2 regions of the Pseudomonas marincola genome follow, and region 1 is predicted to be linked to the other one. Evidence: predicted binding sites of a transcription regulator. Region 1 holds the regulator's gene; the other holds the start of a gene.

Region 1 (7,520 bases):
AGCCGATCAGTCCATGAAGCCCTGGAGCTTGAGTTCGATGGCGCGCGGGTTTTCGCCTTCGGAAATAGACAACAACCCTTCGAGCAACATTTCGCGGTAACGCGACTGGCGCATGGCGATCGCTTTAAGCTTGTTGGCGATTGGCAGCAGCAATAAATTGGCGAAGCCAACACCGTAAATGGTCGCCACGAACGCCACGGCAATACCGCTGCCGAGCATGCTCGGGTCCGCCAGATTGCCCATCACGTGGATCAGCCCCATCACAGCGCCAATGATACCGATAGTCGGCGCATAGCCGCCCATGCACTCGAAAAACTTGGCCGCCTGAATATCGCGCCCTTCCTGGGTGTACAAATCGACTTCAAGAATGCTTCGAATCAATTCGGGCTCAACGCCGTCCACCAGCAGTTGCAAGCCTTTGCGCGCATAAGGATCTGGCTCGCCATCGGCCAACACCTCAAGCCCGAGCAAGCCTTCCTTGCGCGCCACCATGCTCCAGCCGACCACGCGATCAATCCCGCCTGCTAGATCGATGGCCGGCGCGATGAATATCCAGCGCACAATCACCAGCGCCCGCTTGAAAACCGGCATCGGCGTCTGCAGTAACGCAGCGCCCAGCGTGCCGCCGATTACAATCAACGCCGCCGGGCCGTTGAGCAGCGCGCTGGCATGGCCGCCCTCGAGAAAGTTGCCGCCGAGTATTGCCACGGCAGCAAGCACAATCCCGATGAGGCTGAGGACGTCCATTACAGGCAGGCCTCGACAATATGCCGGCCAATGTCATCCAGCGGCAAAATTGCATCGGTGAGGTTGGCTTTGACCACGGCCATCGGCATGCCGTAAATCACGCAACTGGCTTCATCCTGCGCCCACACCTGGCTGCCGCCCTGCTTAAGCAGACGTGCGCCTTCGCGGCCATCAGCGCCCATGCCGGTCAACACAACCGCCAGCACCTTATCGTGATAGGTGCGCGCGGCAGAGCCGAAGGTGATGTCCACACAGGGTTTGTAATTGACGCGCTCATCGCCTGGCAGAATGCGCACCGTGCCGCGATTATCAATCATCATCTGCTTGCCACCTGGCGCCAGCAGGGCGAGACCCGGACGCAATATATCGCCCTCCTCGGCCTCTTTGATGCTGATCTTGCAGAGCTTGTCGAGGCGCTCGGCAAAGGCCTTGGTGAAGGCCGCCGGCATATGCTGGATCAGCACGATCGGCACCGGAAAATTTGCCGGCAGCTGCGTCAGTACGCGCTGCAAAGCAACCGGCCCACCAGTGGACGTACCGATAGCAACCAGACGGTAGGCCTTGCGCTTAACGGCCACAGAATGCCGCGCAGCAGGTGCCGATGTGGCGCTTGTAGGCGTGATTGCAGGACGAGCAACCGCTGCACTCGGCGGCGTGCGCACGGCAGGGGCTGGTGTGTGTGCAGCGGCAGGCGCTGCGCTCTGCGTGGTCAGCCGGGCCATGGAGCGATGATTGCTGCGGGCAATGCTATGCACTTTCTCGCAAAGCAATTGCTTGACCTTCTCGGGATTGCGCGAGATGTCTTCAAAGTTCTTAGGCAAGAAGTCGACGGCACCTGCGTCCAGCGCATCGAGGGTGACGCGAGCGCCTTCATGGGTCAGCGACGAGAACATCAACACCGGCGTCGGGCACCGCTGCATGATGTTACGCACGGCGGTAATGCCGTCCATCATCGGCATTTCGTAATCCATGGTGACCACGTCCGGCTTCAACGCCAGCACCTGATCGATTGCCTCGCGGCCGTTGGTAGCGGTGCCGATAACCATGATGTTCGGGTCAGCCGAAAGAATCTCGGACACCCGCCGGCGGAAAAAACCGGAGTCATCAACAACCAATACCTTAACCGCCATACCCACTCCTAATAATCTGCCTGAATCCACTGCAGATCAGTCCTGCCAAATTTAACCGCGCCGCATCCACTGCCCTACAGGCGCGATCAGGAACGACGGGCGTAGCGCTTGAGCATGCTCGGCACATCGAGGATCAGCGCGATTCGACCGTCGCCAGTAATGGTCGCCCCGGAAATGCCCGGCGTGCCCTGAAGCATTTTGCCCAACGGCTTGATAACCACTTCTTCCTGCCCGACCAACTGATCGACAACAAAGCCGACGCGCTGATTACCCACAGTCAGAATCACCACATGGCCTTCAACCTGCTCTTCGTGAGCCGCCTGGCCAACGAGCCAGCGCTTGAGATAGAACAGTGGCAATGCCTTGTCACGGACGATGACCATTTCCTGACCGTCCACCACATTGGTGCGCGACAGGTCGAGGTGGAAAATTTCGTTGACGTTGACCAGCGGGAACGCAAACGCCTGATTGGCCAGCATGACCATCAGCGTTGGCATGATCGCCAGCGTCAACGGCACCTTGATGACGATCCGCGAGCCCTGACCCTTGACCGAGAACACGTTGACCGTGCCGTTGAGCTGGCTGATCTTGGTTTTCACCACATCCATGCCAACACCGCGACCGGACACATCGGAAATCTCGGTTTTAGTCGAGAAGCCCGGGGCGAAGATCAGGTTGTAGCATTCAAATTCATTGAGCCGGTCGGCCGCTTCCTTCTCCAGCAAGCCTTTCTCGACAGCCTTGCGGCGCAGCACATCAGCATCCATTCCCTTGCCATCATCGCTGATGACCAGAAGGATATGATCGCCTTCCTGTTCGGCCGAGAGCACCACTTTACCGCCGCGCGATTTGCCCGCAGCCACACGCTCTTCCGGGGTTTCAATACCGTGGTCAACCGCATTGCGCACCAAGTGAACCAGCGGATCAGCCAGGGCTTCAACGAGGTTCTTGTCGAGGTCGGTTTCTTCACCGATCAACTCAAGCGAGATTTCCTTTTTCAGGCTACGCGCCAGGTCACGAACCAGTCGCGGGAAACGTCCAAAGACTTTCTTGATCGGTTGCATGCGGGTTTTCATCACCGCGGATTGCAGGTCTGCGGTGACAACATCGAGATTCGATACGGCTTTGGCCATCGCCTCGTCGCTGCTGGTCGAACCCAGACGCACCAGCCGGTTACGCACCAACACCAGCTCGCCAACCATGTTCATGATTTCATCAAGCCGGGCCGTGTCCACCCGCACAGTGGTTTCGGCCTCATTGACCGGTGCAGCTTTTTCAGGCGCTGGAGCTTTAGCTGGCACAGCAGCAACTGGTTTTGCTGCAGGCTTGGCCGCTGGCTTTTCTACCGCCTTGGCAGCAACGGGGGCGGCGCTGACGGCTGGCGTTTCCGAGAACTTGCCTTTGCCGTGCAGTTCATCCAGCAGCGCTTCAAATTCATCGTCATTGATTTCATCAGCGCTCGCCGCGCTGCTGGCAGCAACCGGGGCCACTGGTTCACTCGGCGTACTGGCAGCCGAAGCTGTGGCAGGCAACCCTGTGGCAGCCAGTGCTGGGGCAGCTCCGCTGGCGAATTGACCTTTGCCGTGCAACTGATCGAGCAGGGCTTCGAATTCGTCGTCGGTGATTTCGTCGGGCGCATCGGCCACGGCTACATCGTCATCCTGCTGAGCCTTAACAGGCTGACCGCCTGCGTTGGCCACAAATTGGCCTTTACCGTGCAGCTGGTCGAGTAACGACTCGAACTCGTCATCGGTGATTTCATCACTGGCTGACGGTTGCGCCGCACTGGCTACCGGGCTGGCTGGCGCTTTTTGCGCCTGCGCTGCGTTGTCTGCCAATGCGCTGAGCAGCTGCTCGAATTCATCGTCGGCAATAACAGCATCGGCTGCCGCAGGGGTGCCTGCCACATCATCGGCTGCCACAGCTTCGGCTGCCGCAGGGTTGCCTGCCACAACGTGTTCTGTAACTGGGGCTGGGGCTTCTTCGTTCAACAGTTCTTGTGGCTGGGCAAGATTGGCCAAAGCCGCGAGCAGTTCGGGCGTTGCCGGGGTCAGCTCGGCGCCTTCACGCACTTGGTCAAACATGGCATTGACGGTGTCCAATGCCTCCAGCACGACGTCCATCAATTCAGAGTCGACGCGACGCTCACCCTTGCGCAGGATGTCGAAGACGTTCTCGGCAATGTGACAGCACTCAACCAACGCATTCAGCTGGAGAAAGCCCGCACCACCTTTTACGGTATGAAACCCGCGAAAAATCGCGTTCAACAGGTTCATATCGTCAGGGCGGCTTTCAAGCTCTACCAGCTGTTCAGACAGCTGCTCGAGAATCTCGCCGGCCTCTACCAGGAAATCCTGGAGGATTTCTTCATCGGCGCCGAAGCTCATAATGGACCTGCTCCTAAAACCCTAAGCTTGATAACAAATCGTCGACGTCGTCCTGACAGGATGCAACGTCATCAAGCTTATCGGCATGAATCTGCGGACCTTCACCGTGACTTGCACTTTTTTCTTTGTGAGCCTTCTCAGACCCTGAAATTTCGCCGTGTTCGATACCGGCAAAACGGTCTACGCGGCTGGCCATGAGCATCAGATTCAACAGGTTGCTTTCAACTTCGGTAACCAGCTGAGTCACACGTTTGATGACCTGACCGGTGAGATCCTGATAATCCTGCGCCAACAAAATGTCATTCAAGTGCCCTGAAACCGCTGCGCCATCCTGCGCAGTGCGGGCAAGGAACTGCTCGATTCGGCGGGTGAGCTCACGAAAACCATCAGCGTCCATTTCGCGGCGCATGAAGCGCCCCCAATCTTCGCTGAGGGTTTGCGCCTCGGTGCTGACCTGCGTGACTAAAGGGCTGCTCAGTTCGACCAGATCCATGGTCCGATTGGCAGCTTTCTCCGTCATCGTCACCACGTAATTGAGACGCTCAGTGGCGTCGGCAATTTGTGAGACTTCGCTGGCATGAGGCAAGCGCGGGTCGAGCTTGAAGTTGACGATGGCATTGTGCAGCTCACGCGTCAGCTTGCCGACTTCGTGAAACAGGCCACGGTCGCGCGTCTTGTTAAGCTCATTGATGAGTTGCACGGCCTCGCCAATGTCGCCTTTTTCTAGGCTGTCGACTAATTGGCCGGCGTTAAGCTTTAAAGCTGATTCAAAACCAGCCTTACTGGAGTCCTGGTATTCCATTGCAACCTCGCGGCGTGGATCAGCCGTTGACTCGCTCAAAGATTTTCTCGATTTTTTCTTTCAGCACTTGAGCGGTGAAAGGTTTGACCACGTAGCCGTTAACGCCGGCCTGCGCTGCCTCGATAATCTGGTCACGCTTGGCTTCAGCCGTCACCATCAATACCGGCATACCCTTGAGGCGCTCATCCGCGCGCACGGCACGCAGCAAATCAATGCCGCTCATGCCAGGCATGTTCCAGTCTGTTACCAAAAAGTCGAAACTACCGCTCTGCAGCATCGGCAAGGCGGTTACGCCATCATCCGCTTCAGCAGTGTTGGTGAACCCCAAATCGCGCAGCAGGTTCTTAATAATCCGACGCATCGTTGAAAAGTCATCAACGATGAGGATTTTCATATTTTTGTCCAAGTCGACCTCCGAACAGTCCCAAACGCACCCAACTGATGGGCACGCCCCTTAATCAAGAAACCGGCTGATTGGCCCGCTTTCCAGCAATATGCAACTTTGCTCTGGCGCGCCAGAAATCTGTTTACTTCGCCCGCCACTCACTCAGCCGCGCCCGCAAACGAGCGGCACACTGGCTGTGTAACTGGCTTACCCGAGACTCACTCACCCCAAGCACCTCACCAATTTCCTTGAGGTTCAGCTCTTCGTCGTAGTACAGCGACAAGACCAGGCGTTCACGCTCCGGCAGATTGCCGATGGCGTCTGCCAGTGCGCTTTGAAAGCGCTCGTCTTCCAGCTCACGCGAAGGGCCGGGATGATGACTATTGACGTCTTCCTGCAATCCGCCCTGCTCACCGTCCTGTAAAAGGTCGTCAAAACTGAACAGGCGACTGCCCAAAGTGTCGCCAAGAATGCCGTAGTAATCTTCGAGACTCAATTGGAGTTCGGCAGCAACCTCCTGATCTTTAGCGTCTCGACCCGTTCTGGCTTCAATTTTTCGAATTGCATCACTGACCATGCGGCTATTTCGATGGACCGAACGGGGGGCCCAGTCGCCTTTGCGCACCTCATCGAGCATGGAGCCACGAATGCGGATACCGGCAAAGGTTTCGAAACTGGCGCCTTTGCTGGCGTCATATTTCTTCGATGCTTCCAGCAGGCCGAGCATGCCGGCCTGAATCAGGTCGTCGACCTGAACGTTTGCCGGCAGTCTGGCCAGCAAGTGGTAGGCGATACGTTTGACAAGCGGCGCGTAACGTTCAATCAACTGATGCTGAGCGTCCATGGCTTGCGCCTTGCTATACATACGTAGGCCTGCGTTGCTCATGGCTCGATTTCCTGTATGGCGGGCTGGACCAGACGCTCGACAAAAAACTCGAGGTGACCACGCGGGTTGGCAGGGAGCGGCCAGGCATCAACCTTCTCGGCGATTGCCTTGAACGCCAGGGAGCATTTCGAGCGCGGAAACGCCTCGTACACTGCACGCTGTTTTTGCACGGCTTTACGCACGCTTTCGTCGTAAGGCACCGCGCCAACATACTGCAACGCCACATCGAGGAAACGATCGGTCACTTTGCTCAGTTTGGTGAACAGGTTGCGACCTTCCTGCGGCGTGTGCGCCATGTTGGCCAGCACGCGGAAACGGTTCATGCCGAAATCGCGGTTGAGCAACTTGATCAGCGCGTAGGCGTCGGTAATTGAGGTTGGCTCATCGCACACCACCACCAGCACTTCCTGGGCGGCGCGCACGAAACTCACCACCGAGTCGCCAATACCGGCGGCGGTGTCGACGATCAGTACATCGAGGTTATCGCTGATATCACTGAATGCCTGGATCAGGCCGGCATGCTGCATGGGCGACAACTGCACCATGCTCTGAGTACCGGACGCGGCCGGAACGACGCGCACGCCACCGGGGCCCTGCAGAATCACATCACGCAGATCACATTCACCGCTGATCACATCAGCCAGTGTGCGCTTTGGCGTCAGCCCAAGCAGTACGTCGATATTGGCCAGACCAAGGTCGGCATCCATAAGCATGACCCGACGCCCGAGTTCCGCCAGCGCCAGCGCGAGGTTCACCGACACGTTGGTCTTGCCGACGCCACCTTTGCCACCAGTTACCGCGATCACCTGTACGGGATGCTTAACCATTTTTTTCCGTTACCTTGTCAATCCGTCGTGAGCCCATGGCTTATTCTGCCCTGCAAACCACCCACTAGGCCAGATAGTGGGCCTATAACCGTGTAATTCATTCTACTAACTGGCGCGCAAAGCCGGTTGGCTGCCGATTGCACTGTACATTTGCGCCATTGTGTCTTCGCTGGGCTCATCTTGAGCCTGCATGCCAACGGCCCGGCTTACCAGCTGATGGCTACGCGGAATCTGCAAGTCATCCGGAATCCGCGGACCATCGGTGGTGTACGCCACCGGCAGACGCTGGCTGATGGCCAGGCTTAATACGCCGCCCAGACTGCCTGCTTCATCCAGTTTAGTCAGCACGCAGCCTG
Region 2 (7,520 bases), 2.2 Mb from region 1:
CTCGGACAACTTCAACGAGCGCCCGCTTGGTGAAGTTTCTTTATTGATTATCCATAACATCAGCCTGCCGCCGGGCCAGTTTGGTACGGGCAAGGTGCAGGAGTTTTTTCAGAATCGACTGCAGGCGGATGAGCATCCGTACTTCGCGGACATCGCCAGCATGACGGTATCTGCGCACTTTTTGATCGAGCGCGATGGCGCCGTCACCCAATTTGTCTCCTGTAACGCGCGCGCCTGGCATGCCGGCGTTTCGTGTTTTATCGATCGCGAAAATTGTAATGATTTCTCGCTGGGCATCGAGCTTGAAGGCACCGATGATCTGCCCTTCACAGATGCGCAGTACCATAGCCTGATCGCGCTGACGCGCCAGTTGCAGCGTGAGTATCCGGCGATTACCCCAGAGCGTATTTGCGGCCACAGTGACATTGCGCCGGGCCGCAAGACTGATCCGGGGCCGGCGTTTGACTGGTCGCGCTTGCGTGCAGCACTGGCGATGAGTGAGGAGGATTCATGAGTTTTTTGGTGTTGTTGTTGGCTGTCTGGGTCGAGAAGTTTTCGGCGTGGCGCAGTGCCGTGCAACAGGACGGTTTGTGGCTCGGCTGGCTGCGCAAGGTGCAACAAAAGCCAGACTCCGCGGCTAACGCATGGCTGGCGATTGCTCTGCTGGTGGTGCTGCCGGTGGCCGTGCTTGGGGTTGCAATGAGCTATTTGCAGGCCGTGTTTTACGGCTGGTTATTGCTGCCGCTGCACCTGTTGGTGCTCATTTACAGCCTGGGGCGTGGGGATTTGCAGGCGGCGCTCGGGCCGTTCCGGGATAACTGGCGGCGTGGGGACAGCGAGGCGGCTTATCTGGTTGCGCAGCGCGATCTGGGGATTGATGCCAGTGCGCAAGACAGCTTGCTTAACAGCGTGCAGAACTATCTGATCTGGCAGGGTTTTCAGAGTTTCTTTGCGGTGATCTTCTGGTATGCGCTGCTCGGGCCGATGGCCGCATTGGCGTATCGCCTGATTGCGCTGTTGGCTGAACATGCCGAACAGCCGCTTTTGCAGGCGCGCGCCGAACAGTTGCGCCAGGCTGTGGACTGGTTGCCAGCGCGGGCCTTGGCCCTGAGTTTAGGGCTGGTTGGCAATTTTGTAGGCGTGAGTCGGGCGCTGCTGCATGAGCTGTTGAGCTGGGATATTCATGCCTCAATATTGCTCGGCCATGTAGCCCGTTCTGCCTGTGCCACGCCTGCGCCAGTGCTGGGCGAAGAGGGCGTTGAAACGCTCTACGAGCTTTGGCAATTACTGGTTCGCGCTGCCGTACTCTGGTACGCGGTGTTTGCGATTTTCACGCTATTTTTCTGATGTGTTCAGCGGCGGCCAGCACTGAAGCCGGTCGCCGCGCTCTACCGCGCTACTTTCAGCACCTGCATGCTGCCCGCCCGAGTACGCGTTGCCTGCCTTAAGTTACCAGCCCTCCTGCCGATATACGTTATACCGAACCCTGCTTCGTCGTCTGTTGGGCAGGCCTGTTCAGGCTAAACACAATAATTAGAAAGTGGAGAGCGCTTGTGAAGACCGTGTTGTATCCGGCCATCGCCCTGATGAACCGCCTGAGCTTCGGTATGAAGTTTGGTTTAATCAGCATTCTGTTTTTTCTGCCCATGCTGGTGACCAATTACTACCTGATGCGGGATGTGTATAACCAGTATCAGGCGACCCGCATTGCCCGTAGCAGTATCGAGGTGCTCAACACTGCGTTGCAGTTGCGGCAAAATCTCGAAAGCTACAGCGATCTGTTGCGGGTGGATGCCGAGCTGCGTTCCCGTGCAACCAACAATGAGCTGGCGCAGCGCATCAGCAGCACGCGCCAGACGATTGATGCGCAGCTTGTCAGCCTGCAACCTTTCGTCACTGAGCCCGAGCAGCAGCAAGAGTTTGTTGCCCAGCGCGATGCTCTGCAGGCCAGCCTGCAAGCGGTGGACGCCGAGCCATCGCTGCGCAGCAAAGTCGATCTGAGCCAGGCTGTGTTGGCCAAGACCGGCGTTCTCATCAAACTGATGACCAGTCAGGCGGGCTTGAGTCAGGATCGTGAACGCGCCGTGCTTCAACTCACCGAACTGCTGACCACCAGCATGCCGGCTGTTACGGCCGAGTTGGCGCAGGGCCGTTCATTGGGTTCTTCTGCGTTGATACTCGGCTTGCTCAACTCGGTCGACACCACTTCGTTCTCGAATTTGCTCGAGTCGATGGAGACGCTGGAAGGCGCTTATTCTGTCGATATCCAGCAAGCGCTGAGTATCAATCCGCAAGTGCGCAGCGCACTTGAGGCGCAAGCCGAATTAAGCCAAAAGTCGATCAGCGAAGGTGTCGCCCTGTTTGAAGACAGCGTGATTATTGCCGAATCGCTGGATACACCGTGGATGAGCTTTTATGACCAGACCAGCGAGCTGATCCAGCGCACTTACGCACTCAATGATGAGGTGCTGAAGTTCCTCGATCAGCGCCTGCAAGAGCGCCTGCAAGCCAGCCTTAACCGCATGCTGTTGATGGCCGTTGCCCTTGGCATAGTGCTGGTGCTGATTGTTTACCTCTACAGCGCGTTTTATGTCTCGATTCGCGGCAGCCTGAAAGCGCTGGGGCGGACGATGGATCAGGTCGCGGCCGGCGACATGACCGTGAGTTTTAAATCCTGGAGCAATGATGAAATTGCCGAGTTGGGCCAGGTATTCAATGGCGCAGTGGCGAAGATTCGCGAGCTGATCAAGCGCGTCGGTGAAACCGTGGTTGAGGTCGAGCGTCAGGCTGATCGGGTCGAAAGCGTGTCGGCGCAGAGCAATCAGGCCGTTGCCGGGCAGCGTAGCCAGATTGAACAGGTCGCCACCGCCATGAACCAGATGTCTGCTACCGCGCAAGAAGTGGCGCGCAGCGCAGCGGCCGCAGTGGGCAGCGCTCAGGGTGTGAATATGGAGACCGAGAGCGGCCGTGAACTGGTTGGCTCGCAGGTCAGCAGCATCCAGCGATTGGCAGCAGAGATTGACCAGTCGGTGAGCGTGATTAACCAGTTGGCCAGCGACAGCGCTTCGATCAGTCAGGTGCTGGATGTGATCAAAGGCATTGCCGAGCAGACCAACTTGCTGGCGCTTAACGCTGCGATTGAAGCGGCGCGGGCGGGCGAGCAGGGTCGTGGCTTTGCTGTGGTTGCCGATGAGGTGCGCAGCCTGGCCAAGCGTACGCAGCAGTCCACGGCTGAAATCGAAAACATGATCGACCGGCTGCAAAGTGGTGTCGCCGCAGCGGTCAAGACCATGGGCGTGAGTCACCAGATGGCCGACGGCACTGTCGGTGAGTCCGGTCAGGTGCAGCAGGCGCTGGAGAATATTCTGGCGGCGGTTGGCATGATCGTCGATCAGAACCAGCAAATTGCTGCCGCCGCCGAGCAGCAAACAGCGGTGGCGCATGATATCGACCAGAACATTGTCGAGATCAACAGCGCCGGGGAAACCACCGCGCAAGGGGCCGCGCACACCGAACAGGCCAGCCGCGAACTCAGCAGCCAGGTCTCGCAACTCAAGCAGCTGATCGGTGCCTTCCGGGTTTAAAGCGCAGTGCAGATGAGGCTATTGGCGAACCTTGAGGGTTCGCGCAATAGCCTCAATGCCAGGCGAATAGTGATTCTGTTCTATCGCCTGCAGCGCCCAATACAGCACTTTTTCGGCAATCTGCTGGTGCTGCTGAGCAATGGTGTTCACCCGCCACGGCAAGAAGTCGAGCAATTGGGTATCCCCAAACGTCGCCAGTTGCAGGTCTTGGCTCTGGCTAGGCGCCACGCTTTGCAACGCATCCAGCACGCCTTCGAGCAGAACATAGGCGGTGGTGACGATAGCGTCTGGCAGTCCTTGCTCGCTGTTTATCAGTCTGAGCATTTGCGCCTCGCCGCATGGGCGGCTGAATTGCTCGCCATTGACCACGCTGACTAACGCATCCGAGCCGGCCGCCGCCTGGCGGAAACCCAACTCCCGCGCCTGACTGATGGCCAGCTCTGCGCGCCCCCCAATCAGGGCGATATGCCGTGGCTTGCGTGCCAGCAAGGTGTGCGTTAGTTGCGCGCCTGCGTGCTGATCATCACTGACCACCGAGCGAATTGTGGCGGCATCCAGTGCGCGGTCAACCGCGATCACTGGCATGCCGGATTCAATCAGCTGCGCGAAAATCGGCTCATCCTGCGCCAGGCAACTGGCAACAATCAGTGCATCGCAGCGCCGCGAGCGAAACAGTTCGATCAACTGGCGTTCGCTTTGCGCGTTGTCGTCGGAGCTGGCAATCAGTAACTGGTAGCCCGCGGCTCTGGCGCCTTGTTCGAGCAGCTTGGCGATGCGCGCGTAACTGGGGTTTTCCAGATCGGGGAGGATAAAACCGAGGCACTTACTTTGGCCGCTGCGCAGCCCGGCGGCTTGCGGGTCGGGGCGGTAATCGTATTGCGCAACGACCGCGAGAACGCGCTCAACGGTCGCCGCGGCAATCCGCCGTTTAGCGGCCTGACCGTTGATAACGTAGCTTGCAGTGGTGACGGAAACCTCGGCCAGGCGAGCGATATCGGCAAGTTTCAAGGGGCTGTTCCTGAACGTTGATGACAGGATTATGACTCAGGTGCTTTCAAGAATTGAGCATTTTCGGGTAATGTTCCACATTTAGCTGAAACGATTCAGCAAAATTTCAGGCTGACTATCCTTGCTACATGCATCGAGCGACGCAGCCTACACGCTGGTGGCGCTCGCGTGCCCGTTCCCCGAGGAGCCCTGTAATGCTTGAATTGAATACCGCACAGATCCAGATGGGCCGCAGCGCCGCGAATAAACTGGAAGCGCTGGCCCTGTTGGCGCAGACGTTGAGCGACGACGGGCTGGTTCGTCCCGGCTATCTGAACGGCATGCAGGCGCGCGAAGCGCAAGGCTCGACTTATCTCGGTCAGGGCATCGCCATTCCACACGGCACACCCGACACCCGTGATCAGGTGCTTGAGACCGGCGTGCGCCTTATGCACTTCCCGCAGGGCGTGGATTGGGGTGATGGCCAACAGGTGTACTTGGCAATTGCCATCGCGGCGCGCTCCGACGAGCATTTACGGTTGCTGCAATTACTCACACGGGCGCTGGGTGATGGCGATCTGAGCCAGGCCCTGCATCAAGCCACCGAAGCTGAAACCATCGTCGCCTTGTTGCAAGGTGCGCCGCAGGAGTTGGCGCTGGACAGCCAGTTGATCCGGCTCAATGTACCCGCCGAAGACTTCGACGAACTGGTTTGGCAGGGCGCCCGGCTGCTGAAAAAGTCCGGCTGCGTCGATTCTGCATTTATTCCTCGCTTGATGGAAACCGAGCCGTTGCCGCTGGGCGATGGCTTGTGGTGGCTGAACAATGAACAGGCTGTGCAATTGCCGGGTTTGTCGTTTGTCACGCCGGATCAACGCCTTGAGCGTGACGGCAAACCGGTTAAGGGATTGTTCTGTCTGGCCAGTTTGGGCGAGGCGCATCGCCAATTGCTGGAGCGCTTGTGTGATCTGCTGATTGAGGGGCGCGGAGATACCCTGAGTGGGGCTGAGTCGAGGCGCACAGTGCTGGAGGCGCTGGGCGGCGAAGTGCCGCCGGACTGGCAGCGTGTGTCCATCACCTTGGCCAACTCGCACGGCTTACATGCGCGGCCGGCCAAGGTGCTGAGCGAGATTGCCCAGCAGTTCGACGGTGACATTCGCGTGCGTTTGGCCGAAGAGCCGGGTCTGGGTGTTTCCGCCAAGAGTTTGAGCAAGTTGCTGGCGTTGGGCGCGCGCCGTGGGCAGGTGTTGGAGTTCAGCGCCGAGCCGGGCATCGCCGCCGATGCGCTGGCAGCGCTGCAAACCGCTGTCGAGCAAGGGCTGGGCGAGACGGTCGAGCCGCTGCCGGTATTCACCGAGCCGGCGGTACAGGCAACCGTTGAGCAGGCGCTGGCATCCGAGCGTGCTTATGTGGTTGAAGCGCCCGCTGCCGGTTCGCGTTTGCGCGCTGTGGCCGCATCGCCGGGCATTGCGATTGGGCCCGCGTTGGTGCGTGTGCCGCAGGCTCTGGATTATCCGGCGCAAGGGCAGGGCGAGGCGCATGAGCGTGAGCGCCTGCAGGCGGCGTTAAAGGCGGTGAGCGCCGACATTCAAACAGTGGTGGATTCCTGTGAGGAAGCCAGCGTGCGAGACATCCTCAGCATGCATCAGGCCATGCTCAGCGACCCGGCGCTGCATGATGATATTCAAGCGCGCCTCGCCGACGGCGCCAGTGCCGAAGCCGCCTGGAGTGCCGAAATCGACGCGGCGGCCAAGCAGCAGGAGGCGCTGCATGACATGCTGCTCGCCGAACGCGCGGCCGACTTGCGCGATATTGGCCGGCGCGTGTTGGCCAGCTTGTGCGGTGTTAAACCGCTGGCCGAGCCGGACGAACCTTATGTGTTGGTGATGGAAGAAGTGGCGCCCTCGGATGTCGCCAATCTCAATCGCCAGCGCGTCGCCGGCATTCTCACCGCGCGGGGCGGCGCTACTGCGCACAGTGCAATTATCGCCCGTGCGCTTGGCATTCCCGCCGTGGTGGGCGCCGGTGAGCAGGTGCTGGCGTTGGCGCAGCGCACTCCGTTACTGCTCGACGGCGACCACGGTTCAGTGCGCGTCTCGCCAGACGAGCAGACTTTGCAGCAGGCGCTGCGCGAGCGCGAAATCAGCCAGCAACGCCAGCAGCAGGCGCACGCCGAACGCTACAAGCCCGCCGTTACCCGTGACGGCCATGCGCTGGAAGTGGCTGCGAATATTGGCGCCAGCAGCGAAACCGATATGGCCGTTGAGTTGGGGGCAGAAGGCATCGGCTTGCTGCGCACCGAACTGGTGTTCATGGATCACGCCAAGGCGCCAGACCAAGCCACGCAGGAACGTGAGTACCGGCGGGTTCTGGACACGCTGAATGGTTTGCCGCTGGTGGTGCGCACGCTGGATGTGGGCGGAGACAAACCGCTGGCTTATTGGCCGATGCCGGCTGAAACCAATCCGTTCCTGGGTGTGCGCGGAATTCGTCTGAGTCTGCAGCGCCCGGACATTCTCGAAACTCAGCTGCGGGCGCTATTTGCCTCGGCAGATGATCGCCCGCTGCGGGTCATGTTTCCGATGGTGGGCAGCGTCGAAGAGTGGCGCGCCGCACGCGATATCGCCTTGCGGGTGCGCGCAGAAATCCCGGTCACGAACTTGCAGCTGGGCATCATGATCGAGGTGCCAAGCGCTGCCTTGCTCGCGCCGATTCTGGCCCGCGAGGTGGACTTTTTCAGCGTCGGCACCAATGACCTGACCCAATACACCTTAGCCATCGACCGTGATCACCCGACATTGTCGGCGCAGGCGGATGGCTTGCATCCGGCGGTGCTGAGCCTGATCAGCCAGACCGTGGTTGCGGCGCACGCGCACGGCAAGTGGGTGGGCGTATGCGGCGAGCTGGCCAGTGACATGCTGGCGGTGCCGCTGCTGGTCGGCCTCGGTG

Evidence for each region. Region 1 encodes FliA, which starts transcription of late flagellar genes. Its sites were predicted from a motif close to CTAAAGTTTNNNNNNNNNNNGCCGNTAA; they were not measured.
Region 2: a site for FliA is predicted at 1,444-1,471, ahead of PMYSY11_RS22190 (methyl-accepting chemotaxis protein). Genes of this name have one in related genera too.

Annotation. Positions count from the first base shown of each region.
Region 1 covers NZ_LR215729.2:1,768,827-1,776,346, reverse strand. The annotation lists gene PMYSY11_RS08370 (flagellar motor protein) at 7-747, opposite strand; gene PMYSY11_RS08365 (protein-glutamate methylesterase/protein-glutamine glutaminase) at 747-1,877, opposite strand; gene PMYSY11_RS08360 (chemotaxis protein CheA) at 1,964-4,264, opposite strand; gene PMYSY11_RS08355 (protein phosphatase CheZ) at 4,278-5,066, opposite strand; gene PMYSY11_RS08350 (chemotaxis response regulator CheY) at 5,086-5,460, opposite strand; gene fliA (RNA polymerase sigma factor FliA) at 5,594-6,337, opposite strand; gene fleN (flagellar synthesis regulator FleN) at 6,334-7,164, opposite strand; gene flhF (flagellar biosynthesis GTPase FlhF) at 7,270-7,520, opposite strand, start outside.
Region 2 covers NZ_LR215729.2:3,982,287-3,989,806, reverse strand. The annotation lists gene ampD (1,6-anhydro-N-acetylmuramyl-L-alanine amidase AmpD) at 1-514, shown strand, start outside; gene ampE (regulatory signaling modulator protein AmpE) at 511-1,347, shown strand; gene PMYSY11_RS22190 (methyl-accepting chemotaxis protein) at 1,554-3,584, shown strand; gene cra (catabolite repressor/activator) at 3,603-4,592, opposite strand; gene ptsP (phosphoenolpyruvate--protein phosphotransferase) at 4,787-7,520, shown strand, end outside.